DNA from 3 places in the Streptomyces sp. SYSU D01066-1 genome. Region 3 is predicted to be linked to each of the others. Evidence: riboswitches for the same ligand, from Rfam matches in the RefSeq annotation. Region 3 holds a riboswitch; each other region holds the start of a gene.
The links. A riboswitch is a leader RNA that binds a small molecule or an ion and turns the genes downstream of it on or off. The one in region 3 is predicted to bind cyclic di-AMP.
Positions count from the first base shown of each region.

Region 1: it holds a riboswitch for cyclic di-AMP, as region 3 does, so the genes downstream of both, ACY1JF_RS16630 (M23 family metallopeptidase) here and ACY1JF_RS14950 (LysM peptidoglycan-binding domain-containing M23 family metallopeptidase) in region 3, are expected to answer to the same signal.
Region 2: it holds a riboswitch for cyclic di-AMP, as region 3 does, so the genes downstream of both, ACY1JF_RS05835 (transglycosylase family protein) here and ACY1JF_RS14950 (LysM peptidoglycan-binding domain-containing M23 family metallopeptidase) in region 3, are expected to answer to the same signal.

Region 1 is NZ_JBUDHV010000015.1:26,017-36,216, forward strand. It holds gene ACY1JF_RS16610 (CobW family GTP-binding protein) at 1-353, shown strand, start outside; gene ACY1JF_RS16615 (DNA gyrase/topoisomerase IV subunit A) at 965-3,421, opposite strand; gene ACY1JF_RS16620 (M16 family metallopeptidase) at 4,056-5,417, shown strand; gene ACY1JF_RS16625 (M16 family metallopeptidase) at 5,414-6,802, shown strand; cyclic di-AMP (ydaO/yuaA leader) riboswitch at 7,005-7,165, shown strand; gene ACY1JF_RS16630 (M23 family metallopeptidase) at 7,178-7,942, shown strand; gene ACY1JF_RS16635 (GntR family transcriptional regulator) at 8,136-8,831, shown strand; gene ACY1JF_RS16640 (HPr family phosphocarrier protein) at 9,021-9,302, opposite strand; gene ACY1JF_RS16645 (bifunctional acetate--CoA ligase family protein/GNAT family N-acetyltransferase) at 9,421-10,200, shown strand, end outside.
Region 2 is NZ_JBUDHV010000004.1:90,162-100,361, reverse strand. It holds gene ACY1JF_RS05875 (DUF397 domain-containing protein) at 19-198, opposite strand; gene ACY1JF_RS05870 (helix-turn-helix domain-containing protein) at 206-1,042, opposite strand; gene ACY1JF_RS05865 (ATP-binding protein) at 1,255-1,665, shown strand; gene ACY1JF_RS05860 (tachylectin-related carbohydrate-binding protein) at 1,811-3,808, shown strand; gene ACY1JF_RS05855 (SurA N-terminal domain-containing protein) at 3,964-4,608, shown strand; gene ACY1JF_RS05850 (nucleoside triphosphate pyrophosphohydrolase) at 4,681-5,679, shown strand; gene ACY1JF_RS05845 (cytochrome P450 family protein) at 5,839-7,071, shown strand; gene ACY1JF_RS05840 (transglycosylase family protein) at 7,241-8,386, shown strand; cyclic di-AMP (ydaO/yuaA leader) riboswitch at 8,568-8,735, shown strand; gene ACY1JF_RS05835 (transglycosylase family protein) at 8,739-9,482, shown strand; gene eno (phosphopyruvate hydratase) at 9,760-10,200, shown strand, end outside.
Region 3 is NZ_JBUDHV010000012.1:166,685-176,884, forward strand. It holds gene ACY1JF_RS14920 (glycosyltransferase family 2 protein) at 1-300, opposite strand, end outside; gene ACY1JF_RS14925 (UbiA prenyltransferase family protein) at 324-1,328, opposite strand; gene ACY1JF_RS14930 (NAD-dependent epimerase/dehydratase family protein) at 1,328-2,389, opposite strand; partial or broken gene ACY1JF_RS14935 (IS1380 family transposase) at 3,687-4,153, opposite strand; gene ACY1JF_RS14940 (MBL fold metallo-hydrolase) at 4,639-5,829, opposite strand; gene ACY1JF_RS14945 (SGNH/GDSL hydrolase family protein) at 5,912-6,697, opposite strand; gene ACY1JF_RS14950 (LysM peptidoglycan-binding domain-containing M23 family metallopeptidase) at 6,939-7,787, opposite strand; cyclic di-AMP (ydaO/yuaA leader) riboswitch at 7,790-7,952, opposite strand; gene ACY1JF_RS14955 (tyrosine-protein phosphatase) at 8,374-9,171, shown strand; gene ACY1JF_RS14960 (DUF6126 family protein) at 9,176-9,295, opposite strand; gene ACY1JF_RS14965 (helix-turn-helix domain-containing protein) at 9,292-9,921, opposite strand; gene ACY1JF_RS14970 (aspartate aminotransferase family protein) at 9,989-10,200, opposite strand, start outside.

The sequences.
Region 1 (10,200 bases), on a different contig from region 3:
TCAAGGGGTACGTCGACTTCGGCCCGTACGACCCGCGCAACCGCTACCTCGTGCACGCCGTGGGGCGCTTCCTGCGCTTCTGTCCCGAGCCCTGGCCGCCCACCGGCCCCGGCCCCGGTACCGGCCCGGAGCGGCTGACCCAGCTCGTCCTGATCGGCTCCGGCATCGACGCCCCCGCCCTCACCGAGGAACTCCAGGAGTGCGCGAGCCACGCCCCGCACGCCGACGAGCACGGCATGTGGGGCGTCCTGCGCTACGTACAGGGCCCGGAGGAGCAGGCCCCCGACGACGGGACGGAGCCGGACCCGGGCCCCGACGAAGAGGCGTACCCGGCTCCGGAGCCGATCCTCTAGTACCGATACCGGCGATCCGGTCCGTTTTCCGGCGAATCGGCTTGGCTCTGATCGGCCCGGTCCGGGTGGGGACGGTCGAGGGAGACGGTCTGGCGGCGGACCATGACCGTGCCGTCCACCGCGACCAGCCGCCCCCCCGATACCAGGACCCGCTCGTGTCCCCGGCCGCCACGGGCCGGCGCACCCGGGCGAACAGTGCCTTCGGCGGCTCCGGGCCCGGCCGCGGACAGCCCGGGCCGATCGCCGCGGTGGGCCGGCCGGTCGCCGCGGTGGCCGGCACCCGCCACGTCCCCCTTCACCGGCCGTCCGCTGAAGTCCGTGTGCCAGGAGCCGGACGACCTCGCTTGTGGCCCTGTCCGGAGGACACGCACACCGTCGGCACGGAACGGACCGCGACCCGGGCGGACAGCAGCAGCCGCCGGCGTCGCCCGGCCCGGCCGCGATCCGCGACCACCTCGCCCACCGGCTCCGGGGGAACGCGCGGGCCGGCACCCCCAGCGCGACCCGAGCCGGCAACCGCTCATCCGGCGACGACCTCACCGGTCCGGGCCTTGACAGCCTCGGCACACCACACCCGACGGACCAGGAGCCCGAAACCGCCGGTATCGCGTCTAGGCCGGACCGGCCACCACCGAGACCGTCTTCGGCAGTGACACACCCGACCCGTCGCGGCGCGGGTCGATCTCCGGCAGCTCGGCCGGTGTGCCGTTCTTCTGCGCGGCCCGGGCCGGCGCGGGACCCGCCCAGGCCAGCGCCAGGCAGTCCTCGCCCTTCAGGAACCGCTGGCAGCGCACACCGCCCGTGGCCCGGCCCTTGCGCGGATACTGGTCGAACGGCGTCAGCTTGGCCGTGGTCTGCACGGAGTCGTCCAGCGTCCCGCGCGAGCCCGCCACGGTGAAGACCACCGCGTCCGTCGCCGGGTCGACCGCCGTGAACGAGATGACCTTCGCACCCTCGGTGAGCTTGACGCCGGCCACGCCGCCCGCCGGACGGCCCTGCGGACGGACCTGCGAGGCCTGGTAGCGCAGCAGTTGGGCGTCGTCCGTGATGAAGACCAGGTCCTCCTCGCCCGTGCGCAGCTCGACCGCGCCGACGATCCGGTCGCCCTCCTTGAGGGTGATGACCTCCAGCTCCTCCTTGCTGGCCGGGTAGTCCGGCACCACCCGCTTGACGACGCCCTGCTCCGTACCGAGCGCGAGGCCCGGCGAGGACTCGTCGAGGGTGGTCAGGCAGACCACCGTCTCGTCGTCCTCCAGGGAGACGAACTCCGCCAGCGGCGCGCCGCCCGCCAGGTTGGGCGTGGGCATCTCCTCGGGCAGCTGCGGCAGGTCGATCACGTTGATCCGCAGCAGGCGCCCGGCGGACGTCACCACGCCCACCTCGCCGCGGGCCGTGGCCGGCACCGCCGAGACGATCAGGTCGTGCTTGACGCGCTTGCCGCCGCCGTCCGGGGCGAACGGCTCGTCGTTCGCCGTACGGGCCAGCAGTCCGGTCGAGGAGAGCAGCACCCGGCACGGGTCGTCCGCCACCTGGAGCGGCACGGCGGCCACGGGGGTGGCCGCCGACTCCAGCAGCACGGTCCGGCGGTCGGTGCCGAACTTCTTGGCCACCGCGGCCAGTTCCGCCGAGACCAGCTTGCGCAGCTCCTGGTCGGAGTCGAGGATGCGGGTCAGCTCCTCGATCTCCGCGGTGAGCCGGTCCTTCTCGGCCTCCAGCTCCACGCGGTCGAACTTGGTGAGCCGGCGCAGCGGCGTGTCCAGGATGTACTGGGTCTGTACGTCGCTCAGCCCGAAGCGCTCGATCAGGCGCTCCTTGGCCTGCGCGCTGTTCTCGCTGGAGCGGATGAGACGGATGACCTCGTCGATGTCGATCAGCGCGGTGAGCAGGCCCTCGACCAGGTGCAGCCGGTCGCGGCGCTTGCCGCGGCGGAACTCGCTGCGCCGCCGTACGACGTCGAAGCGGTGGTCGAGATAGACCTCCAGCAGCTCCTTCAGGCCCAGGGTGAGGGGCTGGCCGTCCACCAGGGCGACGTTGTTGATGCCGAAGGACTCCTCCATCGGCGTCAGCTTGTAGAGCTGCTCCAGGACGGCCTCCGGCACGAAGCCGTTCTTGATCTCGATGACCAGGCGCAGTCCGTGCTCGCGGTCGGTGAGGTCCTTGACGTCCGCGATGCCCTGGAGCTTCTTCGCGCCGACCAGGTCCTTGATCTTGGCGATCACCTTCTCCGGGCCGACCGAGAACGGCAGCTCGGTGACGACGAGGCCCTTGCGGCGGGCCGTCACCGTCTCCACGGTCACCGTCGCGCGGATCTTGAACGTGCCGCGGCCCGACGCGTACGCGTCCCGGACACCCGGCAGTCCGACGATCACACCGCCCGTGGGCAGGTCGGGACCGGGGACGTGCTTCATCAGGGCTTCGAGATCGGCGTTCGGGTACCTGATGAGGTGCCGGGCGGCGGCGATGACCTCGCGCAGGTTGTGCGGCGGCATGTTGGTGGCCATGCCGACGGCGATGCCCGAGGCACCGTTGACCAGCAGGTTGGGGAAGGCGGCGGGCAGCGCCTGCGGCTCCTGCTCCTGGCCGTCGTAGTTGGGGGCGAAGTCGACGGTGTCCTCGTCGATCGACTCCGTCATCAGCCCGGCCGCCTCGGCCATCCGGCACTCGGTGTACCGCATGGCGGCGGGCGGGTCGTCGTTGCCCAGCGAGCCGAAGTTGCCGTGGCCGTCGACCAGGGGGACGCGCATCGAGAACGGCTGGGCCATGCGGACCAGGGCGTCGTAGATCGACGCGTCGCCGTGCGGGTGCAGCTTGCCCATCACCTCGCCGACGACGCGGGCGCACTTCACGTACCCGCGCTCGGGCCTGAGGCCCATCTCGTTCATCTGGTAGACGATGCGGCGGTGCACCGGCTTGAGTCCGTCGCGTGCGTCCGGCAGGGCACGGGAGTAGATGACCGAGTACGCGTACTCAAGGAATGAGCCCTGCATCTCGTCGACGACGTCGATGTCGAGGATCTTCTCCTCGTACGGGTCGTCGGGCGGCGGGGTCTTCGTACTACGGCGGGCCATCGCTGCCGGCTCCTCGCTGAAGCGTGAACGGTGATCTGACGCGGTCCATTGTGGACCGAGGCACTGACAGCGACCGACCAGGACCCGTCGCGGGCGCCCGGCCCGGTGCTGTCCCGCAGGGTACGCCCTCACCTTTGCGGCCTCACGCGCACGCCCGGGCCCGCCGTCGGCGGCGCCCGCCGGGCAGCCTCGGAGCGATCTGCCGGCCCCGACGCGCGTCACCACGAGCACCGGCCGGTTCCCGCTGAGGCGCGCGCCGGGGCGCTCGCCCGCTCGCGGCCTCCGTCCCGTGCCCCTGCCTGCCCGCGCCCTCCCCTTGGTGCGTGCCCGCACCCGCGCCCGCACCGCCCGCGACCCCCCGCCGCCGCGCCCGCGCCGCCCGCACCGCCCGCGACCCCTCACCGCCGCGCCCGCGCCGCCCGCACCGCCCGCGACCCCTCACCGCCGTGCCCGCGACCCCTCACCGCCGTGCCCGCGGAGCTGCTCGCTCTCGGCGTACGGGAGGCGGGAACTTCTCCAGTGGTCCGCGCGCTTGCATACAGTGGCAGGACCGATAGGAATTCCGCAGTTCCGGCCCGTGACGCGGTCGGCACCGGTGATTCCGTCCAAGGTTTCCGCGATCGAAGGGACGTACATGCCCATGGGTCACACGGCCACAGCCGAGGCAGGCTCCGGCGGGCTGACAGCGACCGAGCACCGCCTGGCCAACGGCCTGCGCGTGGTGCTCTCCGAGGACCACCTGACCCCGGTCGCGGCGGTGTGCCTCTGGTACGACGTCGGCTCGCGCCACGAGGTCAAGGGCCGTACCGGTCTGGCTCACCTTTTCGAGCACCTGATGTTCCAGGGCTCCGCCCAGGTCAAGGGCAACGGTCACTTCGAACTGGTGCAGGGCGCCGGCGGCTCCCTCAACGGCACCACCAGCTTCGAGCGCACCAACTACTTCGAGACCATGCCCGCCCACCAGCTGGAGCTCGCCCTCTGGCTGGAGGCCGACCGCATGGGCTCCCTGCTCGCCGCCCTCGACGACGAGTCGATGGAGAACCAGCGGGACGTCGTCAAGAACGAGCGCCGCCAGCGCTACGACAACGTGCCCTACGGCACGGCGTTCGAGAAGCTGACCGCCCTCGCCTACCCGGAGGGCCACCCCTACCACCACACCCCGATCGGCTCCATGGCCGACCTGGACGCGGCCACCCTGGAGGACGCCCGCGCGTTCTTCCGCACCTACTACGCGCCGAACAACGCGGTGCTGTCCGTGGTCGGCGACATCGACCCCGAGCAGACGCTCGCCTGGATCGAGAAGTACTTCGGCTCCATCGCCTCCCACGACGGCAAGCCCGCCCCCCGGGACGGCTCGCTGCCCGAGGTCATGGGCGGGCAGCTGCGCGAGGTCGTCGAGGAGGAGGTCCCGGCCCGCGCCCTGATGGCCGCCTACCGCCTGCCGCACGACGGCACGCGCGCGTGCGACGCCGCCGACCTGGCCCTCACCGTCCTCGGCGGCGGCGAGTCCTCCCGCCTCTACAACCGCCTCGTACGGCGCGACCGTACGGCCGTCGCGGCCGGCTTCGGTCTGCTGCGCCTGGCCGGAGCGCCCTCCCTGGGCTGGCTGGACGTGAAGACCTCCGGTGACGTCGAGGTGCCGGTCGTCGAAGCCGCCATCGACGAGGAGCTGGCCCGGTTCGCCGAGGAGGGGCCCACCGCCGAGGAGATGGAGCGGGCCCAGGCCCAGCTGGAGCGCGAGTGGCTGGACCGGCTCGGCACGGTCGCCGGCCGCGCCGACGAGCTGTGCCGCTACGCCGTCCTGTTCGGCGACCCGCAGCTCGCCCTGACCGCCGTACAGCGCGTCCTGGAGGTGACGGCGGAGGAGGTACAGGAGGTCGCCAAGGCCCGCCTGCGCCCCGACAACCGCGCGGTGCTCGTCTACGAGCCCACCGCCCCCGCAGCCGACGCCGACGCCGACGACGCCACCGACGAGAACGAGGAGGCGGCCAAGTGACCGAGCTCGCCACCATGGACTTCCACCCCCGGCCGCAGGCGGGCGAGCCCAAGCCCTGGGCCTTCCCCGCCCCCGAGCGCGGCACGCTCGGCAACGGCCTCACCGTCCTGCGGTGCGACCGCCCCGGCCAGCAGGTCGTCGCCGTCGAGCTGTTCCTGCGCGCCCCCCTGGACGCCGAGCCGGCCGGTCTCGACGGCGTCGCCACCATCATGGCCCGCGCCTTCTCCGAGGGCACCGACAAGCACTCCGCCGAGGAGTTCGCCGCCGAACTGGAGCGCTGCGGGGCCACCCTGGACGCGCACGCCGACCACCCCGGCGTCCGGCTCACCCTCGAAGTGCCCGCTTCCCGCCTCGCCAAGGCGCTCGGCCTGGTCGCCGACGCCCTGCGGGCCCCCGCGTTCGCCGACAGCGAGATCGAACGCCTGGTGCGCAACCGGCTCGACGAGATCCCGCACGAACTGGCCAACCCCTCGCGCCGGGCCGCCAAGGAGCTCTCCAGGGAGCTGTTCCCGGCGGACTCCCGGATGTCCCGTCCGCGCCAGGGCACCGAGGAGACGGTCGCCGGCATCGACTCCGCGGCCGTCCGCGCCTTCTACGAGAAGCACGTCCGCCCCGCCACCGCCACCGCCGTGGTCGTCGGTGACTTCACCGGCGTCGACCTCGGCGCGCTGCTCGACGACACCCTCGGCTCGTGGACGGGCTCGGCGGCCGAACCGCGGCCCGTGCCCCCGGTGACCGCCGACGACACCGGCCGCGTCGTCATCGTGGACCGCCCCGGCTCCGTCCAGACGCAGCTGCTGATCGGCCGTACCGGTCCCGACCGGCACGACAGCGTCTGGCCCGCCCAGGTGCTCGGCACGTACTGCCTGGGCGGCACCCTCACCTCCCGCCTGGACCGCGTCCTGCGCGAGGAGAAGGGCTACACCTACGGCGTCCGCGCCTTCGGCCAGGTCCTGCGGTCCGCGCCCGACGGCACGGGCGCCGCGATGCTCGCCATCAGCGGCTCCGTCGACACCCCCAACACCGGCCCGGCCCTCGACGACCTGTGGAAGGTGCTGCGCACGCTCGCCGAGGGCGGGCTCACCGACGCCGAACGGGACGTCGCCGTGCAGAACCTGGTGGGCGTGGCGCCGCTGAAGTACGAGACCGCGGCGGCCGTCGCGAGCACGCTGGCCGACCAGGTCGAGCAGTACCTGCCCGACGACTACCAGGCGACGCTGTACCAGCGGCTCGCCGAGACCGGCACGGTCGAGGCCACCGCGGCGGTCGTCAACGCCTTCCCGGTGGACCGTCTGGTGACCGTCCTGGTGGGTGACGCGGCGCGGATCAAGGAGCCCGTCGAGGCCCTCGGCATCGGCGAAGTCACCGTGGTGAGCGCCGAGTAGCGGCACGCGCGCGTGGGGCGGTTCCGGCGACCTTCGTGCCGCCGGAACCGCCCTGTGTCCGAATGGGGTGGATTGGTGCAGAGGTTGCCCGTCTGCCCTGTGGGATGGACAACAAAAACCGTGATGCGTTTGAGTCTTGAACCGACGCCCGCTTAGCGTCTCCCCGGCTGTCCGTCAGGCAGTGCGCCGCACCCGCGGCACCGGACAGTCATCGCCGAGTCCCCGTACGGCGCGAGCCAGGGGAGCCGGGGACCCACCAGTCCCTGGGGTGAATCGGACGCCCGCGCGCAGCGAGGGGGCCCGTAGGAGACCTTCCTGCTCCGAACCCGTCAGCTAACCCGGTAGGCGAGAGGGAAGGAAAGGACCAGCCTCTACATGGCGTTCACGCGCGCCACCGGCAAGCACCGCCGTCCCGGCCGGGTACACCGCACCACCGTCCGCGCGGCCGGGGTCGCGACCCTCACCACCACCGGCGTCATCGGCACCCTCACGGCCCCCGCGTTCGCCGCCGAGCCGTCCCCCCAGGACACCGGCCTCACCCCGGTCATCACCCTCGGCGACTCGGTGGCCGAGGAGGTCAGCGCCCAGGCCGCCGCCCAGCGGCAGGCCGCCGAGGACGCCGCCGCCCGGGAGCAGGCCGAGCGGGCCGCCCGCGAGCGGGCCGCCGAGGCCGCCGAGCAGGCCCGCGAGGACCAGGAGCGCGCCGCCCGCGAGGCCGAGCGCAAGCGCCTGAACACCTACGTGGCCCCCATCAGCGGCTCCTACGTGTCCACCGCGTACCGGGCCAGCAGCGGTCTGTGGTCCTCCGGCACGCACACCGGCATCGACTTCCACGCCGCGTCCGGCACCGCCGTCCGCGCGGTCGGCGCCGGCACGGTCGTCGAGGCCGGCTGGGGCGGCGCGTACGGCTACCAGGTCGTGATCAAGATGCACGACGGGACGTACACCCAGTACGGCCACCTGTCGTCCATCGGCGTCTCCGTCGGCGAGACGGTCACCCCCGGCCGGCGGATCGCCCTCTCCGGGGCGACCGGCAACGTCACCGGGGCGCACCTGCACTTCGAGGCCCGCACCGGGCCGGAGTACGGCTCGGACATCGACCCGGTGGCCTACCTCCGCTCCCACGGCGTCACCGTCTGACGCCCCGCGGCACGGCACACCCGAAAGCCCCGGCTCCCCGAGCCGGGGCTTTCGGACGTTAAAGGTGACCAAAAACAGACCAAAAACAGCCAGGGAAACCGCCCCCCCGTCGGAAAGCGCGGCGCATTGCAATAGAGTCACTGAACACGCGTCAATCGTCGACGTTTCACGGGGATTAAGGCGGAGGTCGGTCATGCGTATTCCGGCGCATTCGGTGTGCACGGCGATCCGGGACGACATCGTCGCCGGTGTCTACGAGCGCGGCAGCCGGCTCACCGAGGAACTCCTCGCCCGGCGCTACGGCGTCTCCCGCGTCCCCGTGCGCGAGGCCCTGCGGACCCTGGAGGCCGAGGGATTCGTGGTGACGCGGCGCCACGCGGGCGCGTGCGTGGCCGAACCCACCGAACAGGAGGCCGCCGACCTGCTGGAGATGCGGCTGCTCCTGGAGCCGCTCGGCGCCGCCCGGGCCGCCCAGCGGCGCACCGAGGCCCATTTGAAGGTGCTGCGCGGCCTGGTGCGGCTGGGCCAGGAGCGGGCCAGGCGGGGCAACAGCGACGACCTGCGCTCGCTGGACGGCTGGTTCCACGAGACGCTCGCCCAGGCCGCCGGCAGCGCGGCGATGACCTCGACGCTGACCCGGCTGCGGCACCGGATCGCCTGGATGTACACCGTGGAGGCGCCCGCCAGCCCGGTCGACACCTGGGCGGAGCACGGCGCGATCGTCGACGCCGTGGCCCGGGGCGACGGCGAACGCGCCCGGTCGCTCACCGCGCTGCACACCGAGCGGTCGACGGCCGCGCACCGCCTGCGCCCCGCCCCGGGCGCCGACCGCGCGGAGCGTGTGAGGAACTCGCAACGTGCCGTAAACATGCCGAGCCTGCGGTATTAACACGGACGCCGTATACAAAGAGGAGTTATTCAGCGGGGTATTTTTCTGCTGCCGTTTCATTACCGTCCCCGTGTCTTTTCCGCCGGGGAACGCGGCTGGTTCACGGTGCCCGGGTACCGGGTGCGGAAAACACGGAAGCCGTGCCGGCCCCGAAGGACCGGCACGGCTCGCCCCGGGGCGCGCGACGGCTCAGACGGTCTCCGGAAGCTCCTCGAGCCCCTCGGCGACCAGCTTGGCCAGGCGGTCCAGCGCGGCGTCCGCGCCCTCGGCGTCCGACGCGAGGACGACCTCTTCGCCGCCCTGGGCGCCCAGACCCAGAACGGCCAGCATGGAGGCGGCGTTGACGGGGTTGCCGCCGGCCTTGGCGATCGTCACCGGGACGCCGCTGGCCGTGGCGGCCCGGACGAAGATGGAGGCGGGGCGGGCGTGGAGGCCCTCGGCCCAGCCGACGTTGACGCGGCGCTCAGCCATGTGTTTCTGCCCTTCGGTCGTGCAGGCTTGTCTAGACCAGTCTTCCATACGGCGCTCCCGCCGGACGGCCCCCTTCGGCCCCGGGCCGCTGTCGTACCCGAGCCGTACGCTGGGCCCCATGCAGACCGCGTCGGACCGGCACGAGTACCCCGCCCACTGGGAGGCGGACGTGGTGCTGCGCGACGGCGGCACCGCCCGCGTGCGCCCCATCACCGCCGACGACGCCGAGCGCCTGGTCAGCTTCTACGAGCAGGTCTCGGACGAGTCCAAGTACTACCGCTTCTTCGCGCCCTACCCCCGGCTGTCCGCCAAGGACGTCCACCGCTTCACGCACCACGACTTCGTGGACCGGGTGGGACTCGCGGCCCTGGTGGGCGGCGAGTTCATCGCCACCGTACGCTACGACCGGATCGGCGCCGGCGGCACGCCCGCGCACGGGCCGGCCGACGAGGCGGAGGTCGCCTTCCTCGTCCAGGACGCCCACCAGGGACGCGGCGTGGCCTCCGCGCTCCTGGAGCACATCGCCGCGGTCGCGCGCGAGCGCGGCATCCGCCGCTTCGCCGCCGAGGTGCTCCCCGCCAACACCAAGATGATCAAGGTGTTCACGGACGCCGGGTACACCCAGAAGCGCAGCTTCGAGGACGGCGTCGTCCGCCTGGAGTTCGGCCTCGAACCCACCGACCGCTCGCTCGCCGTGCAGTACGCGCGCGAACAGCGCGCCGAGGGCCGTTCCGTCCGGCGGCTGCTCACCCCCGGCTCGGTCGCGGTCATCGGCGCCGGCCGCACCCCCGGCGGCGTGGGCCGCGGCATCCTCGGCAACATCAGGGACGCCGGTTTCACCGGCCGCCTGTACGCCGTGAACCGCGCCTTCGAGGAGGGGCGGACGGAGCTGGACGGA
Region 2 (10,200 bases), on a different contig from region 3:
GTCGGTGGGGGAGGGCGCTCAGGACTTGAGTGACTTGACGAACGCCGTGAAGGCGACCACCGGAAAGGTGAGGGTGGTGCGGGCGGTCGGTGTGGTCTTCGAGTCGCGTATCGCGACGTGCGTGGACGAGTTGGCTATCTCCACACAGGCGTTGCCGTCGTCGGGCCCCGAGTAGGACGACTTGCGCCAGTTGTCCATGTCCTGCTCACTGCTCCTTCGCCAACCGGTGGATGAAGTCACGCGACCGTTCGGGACTCAGGGTTACGGCTTCCACTTTACGGAAGCGTGTTCGGAAAGCGCCCAGCTGTGCCTCGCAGTCAATGAAGGCCGAACCGTGGGGGACATCCCGTACCACGGTGTCGAGCTTGGCGACGGGTCCGCCCGTGTAGGTCATGGCGGTGGCGGCCCGGGCGAAGCCGTCCAGATCGAACGGAATGACGCGCACGGTGATGTGGTCGGCCTCGGAGAGCTGCGACAGCTTGATGAGCTGCGCTCGGGCAGCCGCGCGGTCGCTGACCCTGATGCGCAAGGCTGCCTCGTGGATCGCCAACTCGTATGGGGTGGTGGTGAGCTGGCGTCTCATGCGGTGCTGGACGCGCAGCTCAAGTTCTTCGGACGTCAGTTCTGGTACCCGTGACGAGAAGACGGCTCGGGCGTACTCCTCCGTCTGCAACAGGCCGGGCACATGCACGATCGCCACTTCACGCTGGAATGTGGCGTGATGCTCCAGTTCGGCGAGGTCCAGGAACGACGTGGGCAGCAGGCCCCGGTACTGCTCCCACCACCCACGTGCCCGATCGGTCGCCATGGCGACCAGAGCGTCGATGAACTCTTGGTCGGTGCAGGAGTAATGGGATGCGAGGCGGCGCAGTCGCTCCTCGCTCACACCCGCGAGGCCGGCTTCGATTTGGCTGATCTGGACCCTGTTCGCTCCGAGCAGCGACGCTGCCTGGATGGTCGTGAGTCCTGCTGCTTCGCGGAGCCTGCGCAGCTCAGCTCCCAAGCGCACCTGTCGCGCCGTCGGTTCACGCCTGAGAACCACACTCGCTCCTTGCCGCGGGCTCGTTCGGGGTCACGTTATGCGACCAGCTTGCCACGTATTGCATGTACGCCCTACCGTCAGTGATGCGACAAGCACTCATCGTTGCTCCTGAGTGCCGGAAGCGCACCGCTCCGTCCTGCCATCGCGGCGCGGCAACGACACCGGCCCTCGTCGTCGCCCACGATCCCTGTCACGCAACTTGGAGCCGCCCCATGCCCGAATCCGCCCCCTGGGAATACACCCTCTCCATCCCGAACGACGTCCGCGCCGTCACCGTCAGCCGCCGCACCCTCCGTCTGATCCTGACCGTGCACGGACTGATCCGCCTCGTCGACACCGCCGAACTGCTCGCGGCGGAGCTGGTCTCCAACGCCGTACGGCACACCGAGGGGCCCGCCGCCCTCCGGGTGCGCTGGTCGGGCGAAGTGCTGCGGATCACGGCGTGGGACGCCGATCCCGAGCCGCCCGCGCCGCCTCCGGAGGCCGGAGCGGGCGGCGACGAGCGGGAGGACGGTCGCGGGTTGGTCCTGGTGCGGGCCTGCGCGGACGTGTGGGGCTGGCGGCCTCTGGTCGAAAGCGGCAACAGAGGAAAGCTGGTGTGGTGCGAGCTGGTGTCGGCCTGACGCCGCTGTCAGCGATTTCACCGACCATTCAGCGGATCCACACAGGAAGGCGCGCGCTGTTCCCCCGCTCGACACTGCCTCGTTCACCGTCCGTTGCCTAACGTCCGGTGATCAAGAACATCGGCTCCGTGAGGGAAGGACATCGATGAGAGACGCGACGCGAAGAGGCCCCGGTCGGCGCCTGGCCGCTGTTCTGACCGCCGCCGCCGCGCTGCCCGTCGTGGCGCTCGCCCCGAGCCCGGTGCAGGCCGCCGAGACCGCCGCGGCAGCCGTCACCTGCGCCGGCACGGGCCCGACGTACGCCGTCGACACGGCCGGGAACCTGCTGCGCCAGGCCATGCCCACCCCGCTCACCGGCGGCACGATGCCGTCGCCCAGCACGATCGACACCGGCTGGTCCGGCTACGGGCAGGTCATGGCCGGCCCGGACCAGGAGCTGTACGGGGTCAAGTCCGACGGCCTCTACCTGAGCCGGCGCACCAGCTCGGGCACCTGGGACATCCACCACAAGAAGATCAGCAACAACTTCGGCCAGTACCAGCAGGCCGCGAACCGCGACAAGATAACCGTCGACCGGACCGGCCACATCTGGCGGCTCGACGAGAACGGCGCCCTGCGCTGGCACAGGTACTACGCGGACACCAGCTCCTGGTACCCCGGCGGCGACAAGATCGTCGACGCGGACTGGAGCCGCTACGACGCCGTCGTCGCCGGTGACGAAGGGGTGATCTACGGCCGGGAGGCCGCGACCGGGTCCCTGTACCGCTCCCGCTACGACTTCACCAGCCAGCGCTGGACCGAGCGTCACGTACGGGTGTCCTACTCCGGCTGGAACACCGAGGGCGACCTCGCGTCCCTGGGCGGCGACACCCTGCTGCGCGTCATGCCGGACGGCAACCTCCGCTACTACCGCTACGACGAGGACACCGACGCCTGGGCCGTCGCCGCCAAGGTCATCGGCTCCGACCGCTGGGCCGGGTACCTCAACGTGACCGCCGCTCCCGACACCTGCGGCGTCACCACCGACCACACCCCGCCGGCCCCGCAGATCACGGTGGAGGCCCACAGCACCACCAGCATCCTCCAGGCATCCGCCGGCACCGTGGAGTACGCCTACACGGACGGCATCGGCCGGCTCGTGCACGGACGCCAGTCGGACCCCTCCGACTTCAACAGCGTCCAGTGGACCGTCGTCGACGACCAGGAGGGGTTCACCGGCCGGCCCTCGCTGGCCGAGCACCCCGACGGCCGCCTGGTGCTGACCGCCCACAACCTGAACAGCGACATCTGGACGCGGAACCAGGCCGCCCAGTCCAGCGCCGACTGGTCGGACTGGGCCGACCTGGCCGGTCGGATGGCCCAACACGCCACCACCGCGAAGCTGCCCGACGGACGGCTGGTCCAGTTCTCCGTCGACGCGGACGGCAGGCCCTGGTACCGCGTCGAGCAGGAGGCCAACGGCTACTTCATGAGCTGGCTGCCGCTGAGCGGCGGCAGCCACACCCAGCCGCTGACAGCCGTCACCGTCCGCGACGGCATCCAGCTGTTCGGCGTCAACGCCTCCGGCACGGTGACCACCGCCCACTTCAGCGACGGCACCCTCTCGGCCTGGACCAACCTCCCCGGCACGGGCTTCACCGGCACGCCGGCGGTCGTGGTCTACCCGGGCTACCGGCTCGCCGTCTTCGCCCGCGACGCCGACGGGCACATCGTCACCATGGGCCAGACCACCGAGGGCGGCGCCTTCCCCGACACCTGGTCCCAGGTCGGCGACCAGACCTTCGCCGGCTCCCCGTCCGTCGTCATCAGCCCGCTGACCGGCATCACCGAGGTCATGGCCCGCGCCGACGACGGCTACCTCTACAACACCGGCGAACAGACCCAGGGCTCCGGCACCTGGCGCACCTGGAAGCGGGAGACCTCCGAAATCGCGGCCACCGACCCCACCGCCTTCGCCTACACCAACGCCTCCGGCCCCACCTGGGCCTTCTCCTACCGCACCAGCGCCAACCAGACCCGCGTCTACGCCGCCTCCAGCGCCACCACCCTCAGCACCTTCCGCACCACCGCGGCCACGGCCCCGCCGGCGCCCGTCTTCACCGCCCACGAACTCCCGGCGCCGACGGACGAGCGGTCCCGCTAGTCCCGCACCCGTCGACTCCGACCGGTGCGGCGCGGCGGTGCCCGACGTCCCGGTGAATCGTTGGTCGAATGGGTTGGCCGGAGCCCGTCCACTGCCTACCATCGATCACCGCAAGACTTTGTGCACCGTCGCACAATCTCCAACGGGAGGTTCCCTTGCACCGCCGTCGCACCGCGCTCCTCCTCACCGCCGCGATCGCCGCGGCGGCACCGCTCCTCACCGCCTGCGGGAACGACGCGCACCCCGGTGCGGCGGCCGTCGTCGACGGCCGGCGGATCACCGTCGCGCAGCTGGAGGACCGGGTCAGCGAGGTGCGCGCGGCCCAGCGCGCGGCCGTGCCCGACGAGGCGCAGTACGCGCAGGCCATCTCCAGGACCGGCAGCCTCACCCGCGACACCCTCCAGAGCATGGTCCTCGACCGGGTCCTGCACCGCGCCGCCCAGGACGCGGGCGTCACCGTCACCCGCAAGGAGGTCCAGCAGATGCGCACCGGGCTGCAGCAGCAGGCCGGGGGAGCCAAGGCGCTCAGGACGGTCTGGCTCCAGCAGTACGGCATCGCCCCGGGGCGCGTCGACGACAACCTCCGTCTCCAGCTGGAGGCCCAGAAGCTGGCCGAGCACCTCGGCACCGACACCGGCCGGCCCGCCTTCTGGAAGGCCCTGTCGCAGACGTCGAAGAAGCTGGACATCGCCCTCAACCCGCGCTACGGCACCTGGGACGTCGAGAAGAGCAGCCGTGCCGACGCGAAGACGCCCTGGCTACGGGAGGTCGCGCCGGCGGGAGTGCCCCAGGCGGCGTGACGGTACAGCCGTGAAGCCCGCCCCCTGTGGATAACTTCCGGGGCATCCGGCGCCGTGCGTTACGTTCGAGGTGTGAACGCCACGAGTCCCGAAGCCGCCGCCGGCCAGGTCCCCGCCCCCGGTCGCGTCGTCCTGCTCACCACCAGCCACCGCGTCGCCCCCGGTCTGCTGTCCTGGCCGGCCTGGCAGGCGCTGCGCGCCGCCGACCGCGTGCTGTGCGCGGACGGCGCGCACCCGCAGCTGCCGTACCTGCGGGAGGCGGGGATACGGGTCGACGAGTCGGCCCCCACCGCCGAGGAACTGGTCGACGCCTGCGCGGGCGGGCACACGGTGGTGGTCGTGGCGACCGGGGAGGGGGAGCCCGCCCTCACCGACGGACTCGCCCGGCTGGCCGGTTCCGGCCGCGTCGCGATGCCCGAGCTGGAACTGCTGCCCGCCTCCTACGACCTGCCCGGCGCCCGCCTGCTCGACCTCGTCCAGGTCATGGACCGCATCCGCGCCGAGTGCCCGTGGTCGTCGCGACGCACCCACGAGGGCCTGGTGAAGTACGTCCTGGAGGAGGCGTACGAACTCGTCGAGGCCATCGAGGAGGGCGACCGCGACGAACTGCGTGAGGAACTCGGCGACGTCCTGCTCCAGGTCGTCTTCCACGCCCGGATCGCCGAGGAGGACCCGGAGGCCCCCTTCTCCATCGACGACGTGGCCGCAACCATCGTCACCAAGCTGATCCACCGCCACCCGCACGTCTTCGGGGACGAGACCGCCACCACCCCCGAGGAGGTCAGGGAGCACTGGCTGCGCACCAAGGCGGTGGAGAAGCGACGCACCTCCGTCACCGAGGGCGTCCCGCTCGGCCAGCCCGGCCTGGCCCTCGCCGCCAAGCTGGCCTCCCGGGTGCGCACGGCCGGCCTGGACGTCCCGCTGCCCCGCGTCGAGGGCCCCGGCTACGAGTTGCTGGCGCTGGCGGTGCGCGCCGAGGCGGAGGGCGTGGACCCGGAGGCGGCCCTGCGCGCGGCGGCGCGGGCCTACCGGGACGCGATCCGGGAGACGGAGGCGCGGACGCGGTCGTAAAGGGCGCGGACGCGGTCGTCGAAGAGGGACGGATACGGTCGGGGGGTGACCGAGCAAGCCGAGCCCCGCCGCGCCACCCCTGCCCCTGCCACCCCGGCTCCTGCCGCCCCCGCCCCCGCCACCCCGGCCCCCGCCACCCCGGCCCCTGCCGCCCCCGAACTGTTCACCTGGGAGTTCGCGAGCGACCCGTACCCCGCCTACGCCTGGCTGCGCGAGCACGCCCCCGTGCACCGCACCCGGCTGCCCAGCGGGGTGGAGGCATGGCTGGTCACCCGGTACGCCGACGCCCGGCAGGCGCTCGCCGACCCCCGGCTGTCGAAGAACCCGGCGCATCACGCCGAACCTGCGCACGCCAAGGGCAAGACCGGCATCCCGGGGGAGCGCAAGGCGGAGCTGATGACGCACCTGCTCAACATCGACCCGCCGGACCACACCCGGCTGCGCCGGCTGGTGAGCAAGGCGTTCACCCCGCGCCGCGTCGCCGAGTTCGCGCCCCGCGTGCGGGAACTCGCCGACGGCCTCATCGGCTCCTTCGCGGGACGGGGCGAGGCCGACCTCATCCACGAGTTCGCCTTCCCGCTCCCCATCTACGCCATCTGCGACCTGCTCGGCGTCCCCCGCGAGGACCAGGACGACTTCCGGGACTGGGCGGGCATGATGATCCGGCACGGCGGAGGCCCCCGGGGCGGGGTCGCGCGGTCGGTGAAGAAGATGCGCGGCTACCTCGCCGACCTCATCCACCGCAAACGCCAGGCGCTGCCGCCCGAGCCCGCGCCCGGCGAGGACCTCATCTCCGGTCTGATCCGCGCCTCCGACGAGGGCGAGCACCTCACCGAGAACGAGGCCGCCGCGATGGCGTTCATCCTCCTCTTCGCCGGTTTCGAGACCACCGTCAACCTCATCGGCAACGGCATGTACGCCCTGCTCACCCACCCCGAGCAGCGCACCCGCCTCCAGGAGTCGCTCGCGGCCGGCGAGCGCGGCCTGCTGGAGACCGGCGTGGAGGAACTCCTGCGCTACGACGGCCCGGTGGAACTGGCCACCTGGCGGTTCGCCACCCGGCCGCTCACCATCGGCGGCCAGGACATCGCCGTCGGCGACCCGGTCCTCGTCGTCCTCGCCGCCGCCGACCGCGACCCGGCGCGCTTCACGGACCCCGACACCCTGGACCTCTCCCGCAAGGACAGCCAGCACCTCGGCTACGGCCACGGCATCCACTACTGCCTCGGCGCCCCGCTGGCCCGCCTGGAGGGCCAGACCGCGCTCGCCACGCTCCTGACCCGCCTGCCCGACCTGCGCCTGGCCGCCGACCCGGCCGAACTGCGCTGGCGCGGCGGCCTCATCATGCGGGGCCTGCGCACCCTGCCGGTGTCGTTCACCGCGACCGAGTGAATGATCCGTCGCACCCGCAAAGGTGACGCGCGGTCAGCACTGTGATCTCCATGTGATCTACACGGCATGAACTTGTGATGGGTGATCGTATGCCTATACGTTCACGGATCAGCGCGGCACCGAGCACCAACCGCCGTGCGGGCCCTGCTGTCTCGTGAAAGGTCTCCGCATGCTCTCCGGGAACGGCCGACACCGTCGCCCCCGCCAGGCCCCGGCCCTGGTCGTCGCTGCCGGAGTCACCGGCTCCGCCATCGCGATCCCGCTCCTCGGAGCCACCGGCGCCCACGCGGCCGACGGCGCGGCCTGGGACCGTGTCGCCGAGTGCGAGACCGGCGGCGCGTGGAGCCAGAACAGCGGCAACGGCTATTACGGTGGCCTGCAGTTGTCCCAGGAGGACTGGGAGGCGTTCGGCGGCCTCGAGTACGCCACCACCGCCGACCGGGCCAGCCGCTCCCAGCAGATCCGCGTGGCCGAGAAGGTGCTGGCGGCCCAGGGCGTCGCCGCCTGGCCGTCCTGCGGACCGCTCGCCGGACTGGAGGGGGGCGCGTCGGACGACGGCGCGTCGGACGATTCGTCCGGATCGGCGTCATCGGACGCGGAGTCGGACGGTTCTTCCGGTTCGAGTGGTTCCTCCGCTTCCTCCGGCTCAACCGGTTCGGCCGGTTCAGACGCGGAGTCGGACGATTCAGCCGATTCAGCCGGTTCGGCCGGTTCAGCCGGTTCGAGTGATTCGACCGGCTCTTCGGCGGACTCCGGTTCTGATTCCGGCTCCGACGCCTCCGGCCCCTCGTCCTCCCCCTCGGCCACTCCGTCCGCCGACACTTCGGACACTGGCGACGAATCGGCCGACTCCGGCACATCGTCCGAATCCGCCTCCCCCGTCGAGGAAGCGAGCGGCGCGGCCACCACCAAGCGCGACACCACGGACACCTCCGGCGCCACCGGCAGCGCCGACAACCTCGAACCGAGCCCCGCCATTTCGAGCCTCACCAGGACCGGCGAGGGTGACGCGGCCACCGGGACCGGCACCGGCCGGCACCGCGGCGGCAGCGCCGAGGAGGAGGCGGTGAAGGGCCGTTCGGAGTCGTCCTCGGGGCGGCACGCCTCGCGCGACGACGGGACGGCCCGGGACGCGGGCGACGGGACGTACACCGTCCGCGCCGGCGACAGTCTCTGGACCATCGCCGACTCCCTTGACCTCGCCGGGGGATGGTCCTCCCTCTACGCCGCGAACAAGGAGGCCGTAGGTGCCGACCCCGACCGCATCCTGCCCGGTCAGAAGCTTGCCGTCGGGACCGAACCGGTCGAGGAGTGACGGCAGTTCGCGTCGCGGTTGCGGGTGATTGTCCGTATTAAACGCCGTGAGAGATAGGTCTCAGAAGCCCTGATCGTCTTTGAAAATCCACCGCGGGCCTGCCTACGGTCGTGACCGCTCGCCATCGCGGGCCCCGGCCGCCGCAACGCCGAATCCTGCCAGCGGCAGTCCGGGAACAGTCGTCGCGCAAGCGCCGAAGGCAGGAGCGGGGGACCCAAGGTAAGTCGCCGCACCGGGCAGTTGAGCCGGAGCGGCTAGGGGTGGAGCCGAGTCCCGTGAGGGACCCGGCCGGGCAACTCAACCGGCCCGAACCCGACAGCTCACCTCGCAGGCGTCGGTGAGGGGATCATCCATGCTGTTCTCCAGCAAGGGCAAGCACCGTCGTCCGTCCAAGGCCACTCGCGCCATCGCCATCGCCGGCGTGACCGGTGCCGCCGTCGCCGCCCCGCTGATGGCGGCCGGCAACGCCTCCGCCGCCACCGAGTCCGAGTGGGACACCGTCGCCCAGTGCGAGTCCGGCGGCAACTGGTCCATCAACACCGGCAACGGCTACTACGGCGGTCTGCAGTTCTCCGCCTCCACCTGGGCGGCCTACGGGGGCACGCAGTACGCCTCCACCGCCGACCAGGCCAGCAAGGACCAGCAGATCCAGGTCGCCGAGAAGGTCCTCGCGGCCCAGGGCAGGGGCGCCTGGCCGACCTGCGGCACGGGCCTGTCCGGCGCCGGCTACACCGGCAGCCAGGGCAGCGGTTCGCAGGAGCAGAGCACCGGCTCCTCCACCGCCACCGAGGACCGCTCCACCGAGCAGCAGACCTCCCGCTCCCAGGAGCGCCCGGCGGCCGAGTCGACCGGAACGGCCCAGTCGACCGAGTCGACCGGGTCGGCCGACTCGGCCGGCAAGACCGTCACCACCCCCACCGGCGAGAAGGTCGAGAAGGGTGACGGCGAGTACAAGGTCGTCAAGGGCGACACCCTCAGCTCCATCGCCGAGGCGCACGACGTCGACGGCGGCTGGGCGGAGCTGTTCGAGCTCAACGACGACATCGTCGACGAGGCCGACCTGATCTACCCGGGTCAGCAGCTGCACCTGAAGTAGGACGGTGCGAACTCCCCGCCCCGGCGCGTCCTCCCCCGTACGCGCCGGGGCGGGGTCATGTCCGAAACGTGACGGCGGAAATCCACCCCCTGCTTTGTTCCGTTCAGAAACAATTTACTCTCGGTTCCGCACAACGGGTGGGTGACCGGCTGGCCGATCTCCCGGAGCCGGTTAGGCTCGGACCCGCAGAGCCGCTGCGTGCCGCACCTCCGCGTCACACACATGCGTCACCACGCACGCGTCACACAGAAGCGTCACATTGAAGAAGGAGATGCTCGTGCCGTCCATCGACGTCGTCGTAGCCCGGGAAATCCTGGACTCCCGAGGCAACCCCACGGTCGAGGTCGAGGTCGGCCTCGACGACGGCAGCACGGGTCGTGCCGCCGTTCCGTCCGGCGCCTCCACCGGTGCCTTCGAGGCCATCGAGCTGCGTGACGGTGACTCCAACCGCTACCTGGGCAAGGGCGTGGAGAAGGCCGTCCTCGCCGTCATCGAGCAGATCGGCCCGGAGCTGGTCGGCTACGACGCCACCGAGCAGCGCCTGATCGACCAGGCCATGTTCGACCTGGACGCCACCGACAACAAGGGCTCGCTGGGCGCCAACGCCATCCTGGGCGTCTCCCTCGCCGTCGCGCACGCCGCCTCCGAGGCCAGCGACCTGCCGCTCTTCCGCTACCTGGGCGGCCCGAACGCGCACCTGCTGCCCGTTCCGATGATG
Region 3 (10,200 bases):
GTTGGCGATGGCGTCGGGTGCGAGGGCCACGTCCGAGTCCACGAAGAACAGCACCTCCCCGCGGGCGTGCCGGGCGCCGAGATTGCGCGCGGCAGCCACACCGCTGTTGGTCGGAGTGCGCAGGACGGGTACCCCGAGCCGCTCGGCGACGGCGACCGAGCCGTCCGTGCTGCAGTCGTCCACCACCATGACCTCGGTGCGGGGGTAGCTCTGGTCCTGGATCGCGCCCAGGCACAGTCCCAGTGTCCGCTCATAGTTGTAGTTGGGGACGATGACGCTCACCAAGGGCTGGTATTCCATGACGGTGCGTTCCTCTCGTCTGGCTAGGACAGCAGCGGAGACCGGCTGGCGAGCAGCGAGCCGACCAGGAAAACGCCCCACACCAGGGCGTTCCCCAACATGACGCGGTCGTGCAGGATCGAGCGCACCGGCTCGCCGCCCTCGCCGTCGACGAGAACCAGCTGCAGATAGCGGAACAGCCCGAAGAAGGAGCAGGGCACGGAGAGCAGCATGACGGCGTCGCCGTACAGGCCGGCGGGGGCTTCGGTGCGCAGGTAGAGCAGGTAGGTGACCGCGGTGAACGCGGTGGTGAGCAGGATCAGGGAGTCGATGTAGGGCACCGAATAGCCGCGCAGGGCCGGGCGGTGCGCTTGGCCGCCGAGCTTCAGTTCGTGCCGCCGCTTGCCGAAACTGAGCAGCAGGCAGAGGGAGAAGACGCAGATCAACAGCCATCCCGAGACTTTGGAGCCGACAGCCAGGAAGCCGGCGACCACGCGCAGCACGAACCCGCTGGACACGACGAAGGCATCGATGAGCGGCACGTGTTTCAGCGCCCTGGTGTAGGCGGCGTTCAGCAGCAGGTACGCCCCGACGGGCGCCGCGACAGCAGGAGTGCCGTACACCAGCAGCAGGCCGAGCAGGGCCGACAGAGCAGCGGCGTAGAGCCAGGCCGCGGGGGCAGTGACGCGGCCGGCCGCCACCGGGCGGTGGCGCTTGACGGGATGCAGGCGGTCCCGCTCCCGGTCACCTATGTCGTTGACCACGTAGACGATGACCGACGCCAGGGTGAACGCGACCAGCGCGGCGCCGATGCGCAGGACCGGCGTCGGCTGCCATACGGCCGGGTCCAGCAGCGGAAGGGGCACGACCAGCAGGCTCTTGACCCATTGTCCCGGGCGTGACAGGGCGAGCAGGTCGCGGACGTAGCGGGTGACGCGTGAGGGCGCGGAGGTGCGCGGCGCGAAGACGCGCGGCGCGGAGGTGGGTTCGGCCGTCGCGGGAGGGCTCAGCGCCTCGGCAGCTGCCGCGGGCGCGTTCTCGGGCGTCATCAGAAGACCGCCTTCGCTAAGCCGAGTGCCCCCTGCCGCCAGGCATCGCGGCTGGTGCGTCCATTGCGCCGGTTCAGACGCCCGGCTTCCTTCTGCGCGCGCCACCAGGCGTACGTACGCAGCAGGGAATCCTTGTTCGAGTACTTCGGGTCGAACCCGAGCCGTTCGCGGGCTTTGTCGATACTTACGTAGGAGTCGTCCATCAACTTCTGCGACAGCCGTCCGTAGACCGGGGACAGCTTGGTGCGCGCCAGCAGCTCGAGGGTCAGCAGCGCCGGTTTGGCGGGGAGGGGGACAACCCGTTTGCCGTGCCCGGCCGCGTCCAGGACAGCCTGGAAGTCCTCGCGCAGCGTGGAGAATTCGGCGGCCGCCAGATTGAACGTGTCGTCGGCCGCTTCCGGTGGAGCGTGCAGCGCGGTCACGACGGCGTCGACCAGGTCCAGGGTGTCGAACATCTGGATGCGCACGTCACCACGGCCGAGCACCGGGAAGTGATGGCCTTCGTCGGCCCATTCGAAAAGCATGGCGAACAGACCGAGTCGGCCCGGCCCGAGGAAGGTTTTTGGCCGCAGGACAGGCACGCAGATTCCCGTGCCCCGATACTGCTCCACGATCTCCTCCGCCTCGGCCTTGGCCGCGCTGTAGGGGTCGCAGGGCAGGCGGGGATGGTCCTCCGGGGTCGGGAGATCCTTGGGAATGCCGTAGACGGCGGTGGTGGAGACATGGACGACGCGTTCGACGGCGGCACTGCGCGCGGCCCGCATCACGCTCCGCGTGCCGTCGACGACGATCGAGCGGATCTGTTCGGCGGGATAGCTCGGCAGTGCTGAGGCACAGTGCACCACCGCGTCCGTGCCGACGAGGGCGCGGCTGAGGAACGCGGTGTCGCGGATGTCGCCGATGGTATGGCGGTATCCGGTCCGACCGGCCTCGGCGGGGCGTACGTCCGCATCGACGGGCGGCCTCAGGTCGATGCTGTGGACGTCGTACCCGTCCTCGACGAGTCTGCGGACGAGATCACCGCCCAGCATTCCCGAACCACCGGTCACCAATACGCGCATGGGCTGTCCTCCAGAGAACGTGCATGAGAGATGGACGGTCAACGGGCGAACCCGAGCCCACGAGGAGCCCGGCGCCGGGACGGGGTTTCGATGTGACGAGGCCCAGCGACGTCATCGTCTGCGGGGTCACTCATGTCGCGTAGTTCAGAGGCGCTTTTCTTGCCGGGAGAGGCGATAGGTCGTCCAGGTCACACAGGGCCGACGAGGGGAGGTAGGGGGCTTTTCGGAGAACTAGCGCGGGCCGCTTTCGCGAGCGGCAGGCCCTGGCTGGAACCCTCGGAAGTCACCGTGTTCGCCGAATGCATCCCAAGCCGAACGCCCGGCCAGTACGTGAAAGTCAGCCGGCGCAGCGCAGTATGCGCTCACGCCGCCCGCAACGGTTTCCCGCTGCGGAGCGCGCTCCGCCGCAGGCGGTGTTCGCGTGCCGCTCCGTCGCAGGTGGCCGTGGTCTCGGTGAACATCGACCGTTTCCCCGAGGTTTCGGAAAACACCATCCAACCGGGGCGTCAACGAGAGATGAGAAGGCGGGTTCGGTTTCCGACGACTCCGTCAGCGTGGCGTCATTCGAGCCCTCTCCTGCTCGACTGCGCGAATGAACACCACGCCGGCCGCCGAAAACATCCTTGAGGTCCGGCTCCACTCGGGCCGTCGACCAAGGGAGCCAACCGGCCCTTCCCCATCGAGATGGCCTGTCCTGCCACAGGTCTGTACGTCATCGCCGCGCAGTCCTCGCTAGAGATGGTGCGGTTATCGCCGTCTCGCGTTTCCCGGCATCCGCCCTAACCATGCAGACATTGAAGATGATGACCGGCAGCGGCGATGTTTTGTAGGTGGATCAAAACGCTCAAGATCGAACATTTCTGAGGGTGTGGGGGAATTTCTGGCGCCAGCCGATGATCGATCAAGCCATGGAGGGTGAATGTTGCATACACGGACAATGGATGCCCAGCGGGCGGCGGTTCCCCTTACGAGGAGGCCACCTTTCGCCTGAAAAGTCGGCTTCAGTCGATCTCCTTGTGCGATGCAGATCGGCAAGTTCTCATTGAACATGCACAGCATCCAGTGACGGAGCCCGCGTGCGGGAGGAAGGGAGGGAGGGGGCACACGACGGGCAGGGCTCCCGCGCCGTCACCCTCGATCCTTGGTGAGGGCCCGTGGACGGAGTCGGTGGGCCCTTTCGCTGTCCGGAGCTGATCGTGGACAGGCCGACGGCCCGGTCGCCACCTCGGGTGGGCGCCAGGTTCCACAGCACGGGATCGGATGGTGCGGCCGTCGGGACGGTAGGAGTCGCCGGCCAGCCGGGCCCGGGCAGGAGCGTGAGCCGTTCGAGGACGGCGGTGATCTGGCCGGTCCTGGGCCGGTCCTGGGGGAGGCCGAGTCCGTGTCGGCCGATGGGGACAAGCTGGGCGGCCGCGGAGAACAGGCGGAAGCGCAGGCGACAAGGCTCTCGGAGCCGGGCCTTGCCCGCCGGAGCGAGCATGGGCACCAGGCCGGCAGGTCGGGAGCGACCTGGACGGTTGCGAGCCGGACCTCGCTCTGGGCGGTGGTGTGCAGGGGGAGGCCGCGCAGGCCGGCGACCCGGGCCCGCGGCCGGTGACGGAGCTGGAGAGCGGCGACCGGCCGGCCAGGGCTGTCGGCCGCGAAGTACGCGATCCGCATGCCGTTCGCGCCGCCGGCCCCGACACGACCGGGACCTGGCCCGGTGCGCCCGTCGGCACGGCGTCTGCGAGCCGCATCTCGAAGCGATCGGCGTGGGCTTCCGTCTGGCGGCACCGGCCGCGAAAAACCGGGCACCGCCTCAACGACGCACGACGGGTGAAGCCCCCTCGGACGGTCCAATTTTTGCTGTGCCGACCGGTGCGCCTTCCGGCGCGCACCGACAACCGACAGCACACGTTGAAGGTGAGCACCTGTGAACACCGTCATCGCCTCAAACGCGTCCTTGATGGGCAAGGCAGCGCGGACGAAGCGATCTACCGAGCAAGCCGGCCGGCAGCGGGCCGATTCGCGCAGCCGCGCTGCCCGGCCGGGCCCCTCCCACAAGCTCAGCACTCCACAACGCGCGGCCGGACAACAACCCGAGACGGTCCTCCCAGGGACGGCAAGGGCCTGAAGCACTGCGCGGTGACTCCACACTCCACGCCTGGCGCCCCGTCCAGGGCTCGCAGCAAACGATCCCGCTCTTCAGCAGAGAGACGCTCCGGCATCCGCGCCATCTCCCCCATCTCGCCCCCGACCGCCCTCACCACTCACCGCTCACTGGCGAGGTCGAGATCACCCCTGCTCGTCCCGGCCACACCCTCCGCGCCCCGAGGAGCACGCCACGGACGCTCGATCGGACCCGACACCGCCCGCCACCACGCCTCCACCGGCAGCTCCCCCGCCGGCTCGAACGGCTCCCCCGGCCGCGGGAACGCCACCGCCTGCCCAGCCTCCTCGGCCGCGTCCTTCATCCACTCCCCCGGCTCCGCCCACGGGTGCGGCGCCAGGTTGAACGTGCCCCAGTGGATCGGCAGCACAACCCCGCCCGGACGCCCGCCCTGCAGGTCGAGGTGGGCCCGGACACCCTCCTGCGGGGTCATGTGGATGTCCGGCCAGAACTCCGCGTACGCGCCGACTTGGATCATCGTGGCGTCGAACGGGCCGTGCGCGGCGCCGATGTCCTGGAAACCGTCGAAGTACCCGGTGTCGCCGCTGTGGTAGACGCGGTGTTCCGGCCCGGCGACCACCCAGGAGGCCCAGAGTGTGTGCTGGGTGTTGCGCAGGGCCCGGCCGCAGAAGTGGCGGGCCGGGGTGGCGGTCAGGGTGAGGCCGCCGACCTGCGTCTCCTCGTGCCAGTCGAGCTCACGCAGCCGGCCCGCGGGGACGCCCCAGCGCTCCAGGTGGGCGCCGACACCGAGGGGAACGGCGAACAGGGTGTCCGTGCCGGCCAGCGCCTTGACGGTGGGCAGGTCGAGGTGGTCGTAGTGGTCGTGCGAGATGACGACGGCGTCGACCGGACCGAGGGCGGCCAGCGGCACCGGCACCGGGTGCAGCCGTTTGGGGCCGGCGAAGGAGAACGGGGAGCAGCGCTCGCCCCACACCGGGTCGAACAGCACCCGCTGCCCGTCTATCTCGGCCAGCACGCTGGAGTGCCCGACCCAGGTCAGCCGGAGACCGGTGGCCGGGGGACGGGCCAGGTCGGCGACGGTGACGGGGTGCATGGGGATGGTCCCGGCGGGAACCCGGCGGGCCCGCGCCTGACGGTCCAGGTAGGACTTGACCAACCCGGTCGAGTCGGAGGGCCGGGTGCGGGCGGCGCCTCCCGGGTTCTGGAAGACGCCGTCCGCGAAGTGCGGTGATCTGCGGATGCGCGCCATGCGCTCACCGCTCGGGTCCGCGCCGAAGGCCTCGGGCCACGGTGCGCGGAGCCCCGGGCTGAGGGGACGGAAACCGGCCACGGTACCTCCAAGTGGGGTAGGACAGGCCTTCATTATGGCCGTCCGGTGTGACAGCGGTTTCCGTCATCCGCCCGCCGTCGGCTCAGGCGACCGCCGCGATCCGCGTCCTGATGTCGTCCGCCGACAGCGTCCCCTTGGCCGTCACGTGGTCGCCGGAGGACTCACCCCGCAGCCGGCGTCCGATCCACGGCACCAGGTACTCGCGCGCCCACTGCACGTCGTCCCGGCGGATGTCGAAGGTGCCGCGCGGCGGAAGCGGGGGCCAGGGCTGCTCCGGATCGGCCGGCACCGGCAGACCGAGGACCTGGCCGGCGCGCAGCGCCACGCGCGTGTGTCCCTCGGGCGAGAGGTGCAGCCGGTCGGTGTCCCAGGCGCGGCGGTCCTGGATGCTGCGCAGGGACCACAGGTCCAGCACCGGGCACCCGTAGCGGTCGGCTACGGCCCGCACGTGCCCGTTGTACGTGGCGATCTTGCCCCGCAGGTGCTTGAGGACGGGCATCCGCCGGGTGTCGAAGCCGGTCGTCACCATGACCGTGCCGGCCGTGGCGGTGAGTGCGGCCACCGCCCGCTCGAACCGTTCGGCCACCTCGTCCGGGTCGGTGCCGGGCCGGAGGATGTCGTTGCCGCCCGCGCAGAAGGAGACCAAATCCGGCGCGAGAGCGACCGCCTGGGGCACCTGGTCCGCCACGATCTGGTCGAGCAGCTTTCCGCGTACGGCGAGGTTGGTGTACGTGAAGTCGCCCTCGGGCCGTCGGTCCGCGAGCAGAACGGCGAAGCGGTCGGCCCAGCCGACGAACGCCCCGCCGGGGCCGGGATCACCCACACCTTCGGTGAAGCTGTCCCCCACCGCCACGTACGACCCGATCACTGCTCTCTCGTCACTCTTCGAATCGTCTGCCACGTCGGCCCATGATTCACCGTGGATTGTGACCTACGCGACCGTAGGCAGGGGTTGACGGGCGGTGAGAAAGGCCACTTTAAAGTGTTGGCCTATTACGGAATAAGCAAGCTCCGCTCCAGCAGACACAGAACACAGGGCGCAGGACGCACCGAAGGCCGGACCCGGGGATCGGGGTCCGGCCTTCGGTGGGCGCGCGGAGCGGGCGGCGTCAGACGGAGACGCCGTGCGACCGCAGGTAGGCGAGCGGGTCGATGTCCGAGCCGTAGTCCGGCGTGGTGCGGATCTCGAAGTGCAGGTGCGGGCCGGTCACGTTGCCGGTGGCGCCGGAGAGACCGATCTGCTGCCCCGCCGTCACGGCGTCGCCGCTGGAGACGGAGATCGAGGACAGGTGGGCGTACTGGGCGTAGTTGCCGTCGGCGAGCTTGATGACGACCTGATTGCCGTACGCGCCTCCCCAGCCGGCGGTGACGACCGTGCCCGCGCCGACGGCCTTCAGCGGGGTGCCGGTCGGGACGACGAAGTCGGTACCGGTGTGGTAGCCGCTGGACCACATGCTGCCCGACTGGTGGTACGGGGTGCCGACGGTGTCACCGTCGACGGGGGCCACGAAGCCGGCGGAGCTGTCCGAAGCCTCAGAGGTGTCCGAGGCCGACTGCGCCGACTCCTTCTGCGCGGTGTCCGCGGTGTCCGCGGCGCCCGTGGTGTCCGTGGCGTCCGAGGCGGAGTCGGCGCTCGCCGCGGCCTCGCCGCCGAGGGCGAGCTTCAGGCCGGGACGGATCAGCGAGGGGTCGTCGCCGACGGCGTCGCGGTTGTCCGCGTAGAGCTTCTTCCAGCCGCCACTGACGTTCTCGGCGTCGGCGATCTTCGCCAGGGAGTCACCGGCACGGACGGTGTACGTCCGCGCCTCCTGCGCGGCGGCGGACTGTGCGGGAGCGGCATGGGCACCCGCGGCGCCCAGGAGCGGCAGGGCGAGTGCGGCGCCGCCGGTTCCGGCGGCGGCGAGGGCGCGGGTCAGGCGCTGGGTCCTGGTACGGCGGTGCTTACCCTTCGCGGGCATGGTGAGTTCCTCTCCGGCGCCTGCGAGGTGAGCTGTCGGGTGCGGGCTGGAGATGCCCGGCCGCGCCACGGGAGCGCGGCTTTACCCCTAGCCGTCCCGGGAACCGGAACAGGCGGTCGTACCTGTGGGTCCCCCGCTCCTGCCGCGTACGGGTGGTGGGTGGGTGTGGTCTCCGGTCGGCGGCAGGATTAGGCGTCCGTCCGGATCGATGGTGAACGTAAGGGACCAGGACGCACAGGGACAAGCGAGGGATTACCGGTGAAGGCGTTTCACATGATCCTTTGTGGGGAATATCGGTAACCCTGCGTCTACGGCGGCGAATGCGCCGGGGCCGAACGCCCTTGAAAAGCCCCCGTATTACGTGGACATGAAGCGCGACGCACGGTCACGGATATGACGCTGCTCACGCGGGCGCGTTCCAGCGACTTTTATTCCAGAGCGAGTTGGGAAAAACGCTCCAATTCAGACAGACGCATCACAAGTCACACAGAGGGACAACTAGGACGCTTTCGGGGGCCGGTATGCCGTATCGTCGGGCGCACCCGCCGTCGAACAGCGGCAGCGGGGCCGAATGGGAGGAGTCCTTGTGACGCAACAGGTCCCGTCGACCGAGCCGGAGCTGGCCGGGGTGCGTAATTTCCGCGACGTGGGCGGCCTGCCGGCCGCGGACGGACGGCGGGTGCGGTTCGGCGTGCTGTTCCGCAGCGGCCACCTCGCCCACGCGACCGCCGAGGACGCGGCGTTCCTCGCGGGCCTGGGCCTGCACACCGTCTTCGACTTCCGCAACGCGGCCGACCAGAAGCTCGAAGGCCCCGACGTGACCCTGCCGGGCGTGCGCAATGTGAACCTGCCGCTGTCCGACCCGGCCGACGGCGCCGAGTTCTGGAAGATGGTCCGCGACGGCGACCTGGACCAACTGCGGGAGATCCTCGCCGACGGCAAGGGCGCGGACCGGATGATCGCCTCGTACCGCTCGATCATCACGGACCGCACCGCCGAGCACTCCCAGGTGCTGCACGCGCTCGCCGGGGACAGCGTCCCGGCCCTGATGCACTGCGCGGCCGGCAAGGACCGCGCGGGCCTGTCGATCGCGGTGACACTGCTGGCGCTGGACGTGGAGCGGGAGGCGATCGTCGAGGACTACCTGAAGTCCAACGAGAAGCACCGCCGTTACAAGGTCAAGCGCAGCGGCTCCGCGGATTCGGCCTACTCCCCCGAGGTCATGGAACTGCTCAGCCCCCTGTTCGACGCGCGCGCCGAGTACCTGACCGCGGCCTTCGAGACCATCGAGGGGACCTGGGGCGGCGTCGACGCCTATCTGGAGCGGGGCCTGCGGATCACCCCGCGGACCCGGGACCGGCTGCGCGACCGGCTGCTGGACTAGGACGTCACTTCGCGCCGACCTCGAAGAGCAGGTACACGAAGGCCGCGAAGACGTGGCCGACGGCGATGTAGACGATGAGCCGCACCCACAGGGCGCGGGGGAACTTCTCCTCGATGTCACTCATGGCGTGCCTCCGGTGAGCGGCCCCAGGCACAGCGTGGCCGTGGGGCTCTGCAGCAGGGTGTGGACGAACAGCAGCTCGACCCCGTCGGGGTCCGCCGCCGCGATGCGGTGCGGGGTCAGCGAGTCGAAGTGCGCGCTGTCCCCGCGGATGAGCAGGTGCGTGGCGTCGCCCAGACGCAGCCGCAGCCGCCCGCCGAGCACGTACAGCCACTCCTCGCCGGGGTGCACCCGCACGATGTCGCCCTGCGAGCCGTACGGCACCTGGACCCGGAGGGCCTGCATGCCGCGGCCGGGGGCGCCGGCCGGCCGGTAGGTCCAGCCGCCCGCGACGGTCGGCTCCGCGTCGGCGGCGCGCACGACGGCGTCCCGCTCGGCGGCGGTCTCGCCGAGCAGGTCCGAGACGGTCGTACCGTAGACACGGGCCAGGGCCAGCAGCATGGGCAGCGAGGGCTGGCGCCGTCCGGTCTCCAGCCGGGAGAGGTGGGCCGGGGACAGCCCGGCGGCGCGGGCCGCGGCCTCCAGGGTGAGGGAGGCGCGGCGGCGCAGCTCGCGGAGCTGGGGCGCCACGGCGGGCAGGTCCGCCGCCGGCCCGGCTCCGGGGGCTCCGGAGGCTTCCGAGGGGCTCATGCCCCCCATTCAGCCCTGTTTTTGCCTGTGAGGCAAATCTTTTGCCTCACAGGCAAAAACAGCGGCCTCAGCGGTGTGCCACCGCCTGTTTCACCAGCGTCCTGCCGAAGTCCCACACCAGTCCGCCGCCGCTGTGCGCGTCGTCCATGACCTCGGTGAAGGCGTCGACGAAGCGGTCCACCTCCCGCTCCCCCACGATCAGCGGCGGAATGAGCTTGATCACCTCCAGGTGGTCGCCCGAGACCTGGGTGAGGACGCGGTGGCGCTGGAGCAGGGGCA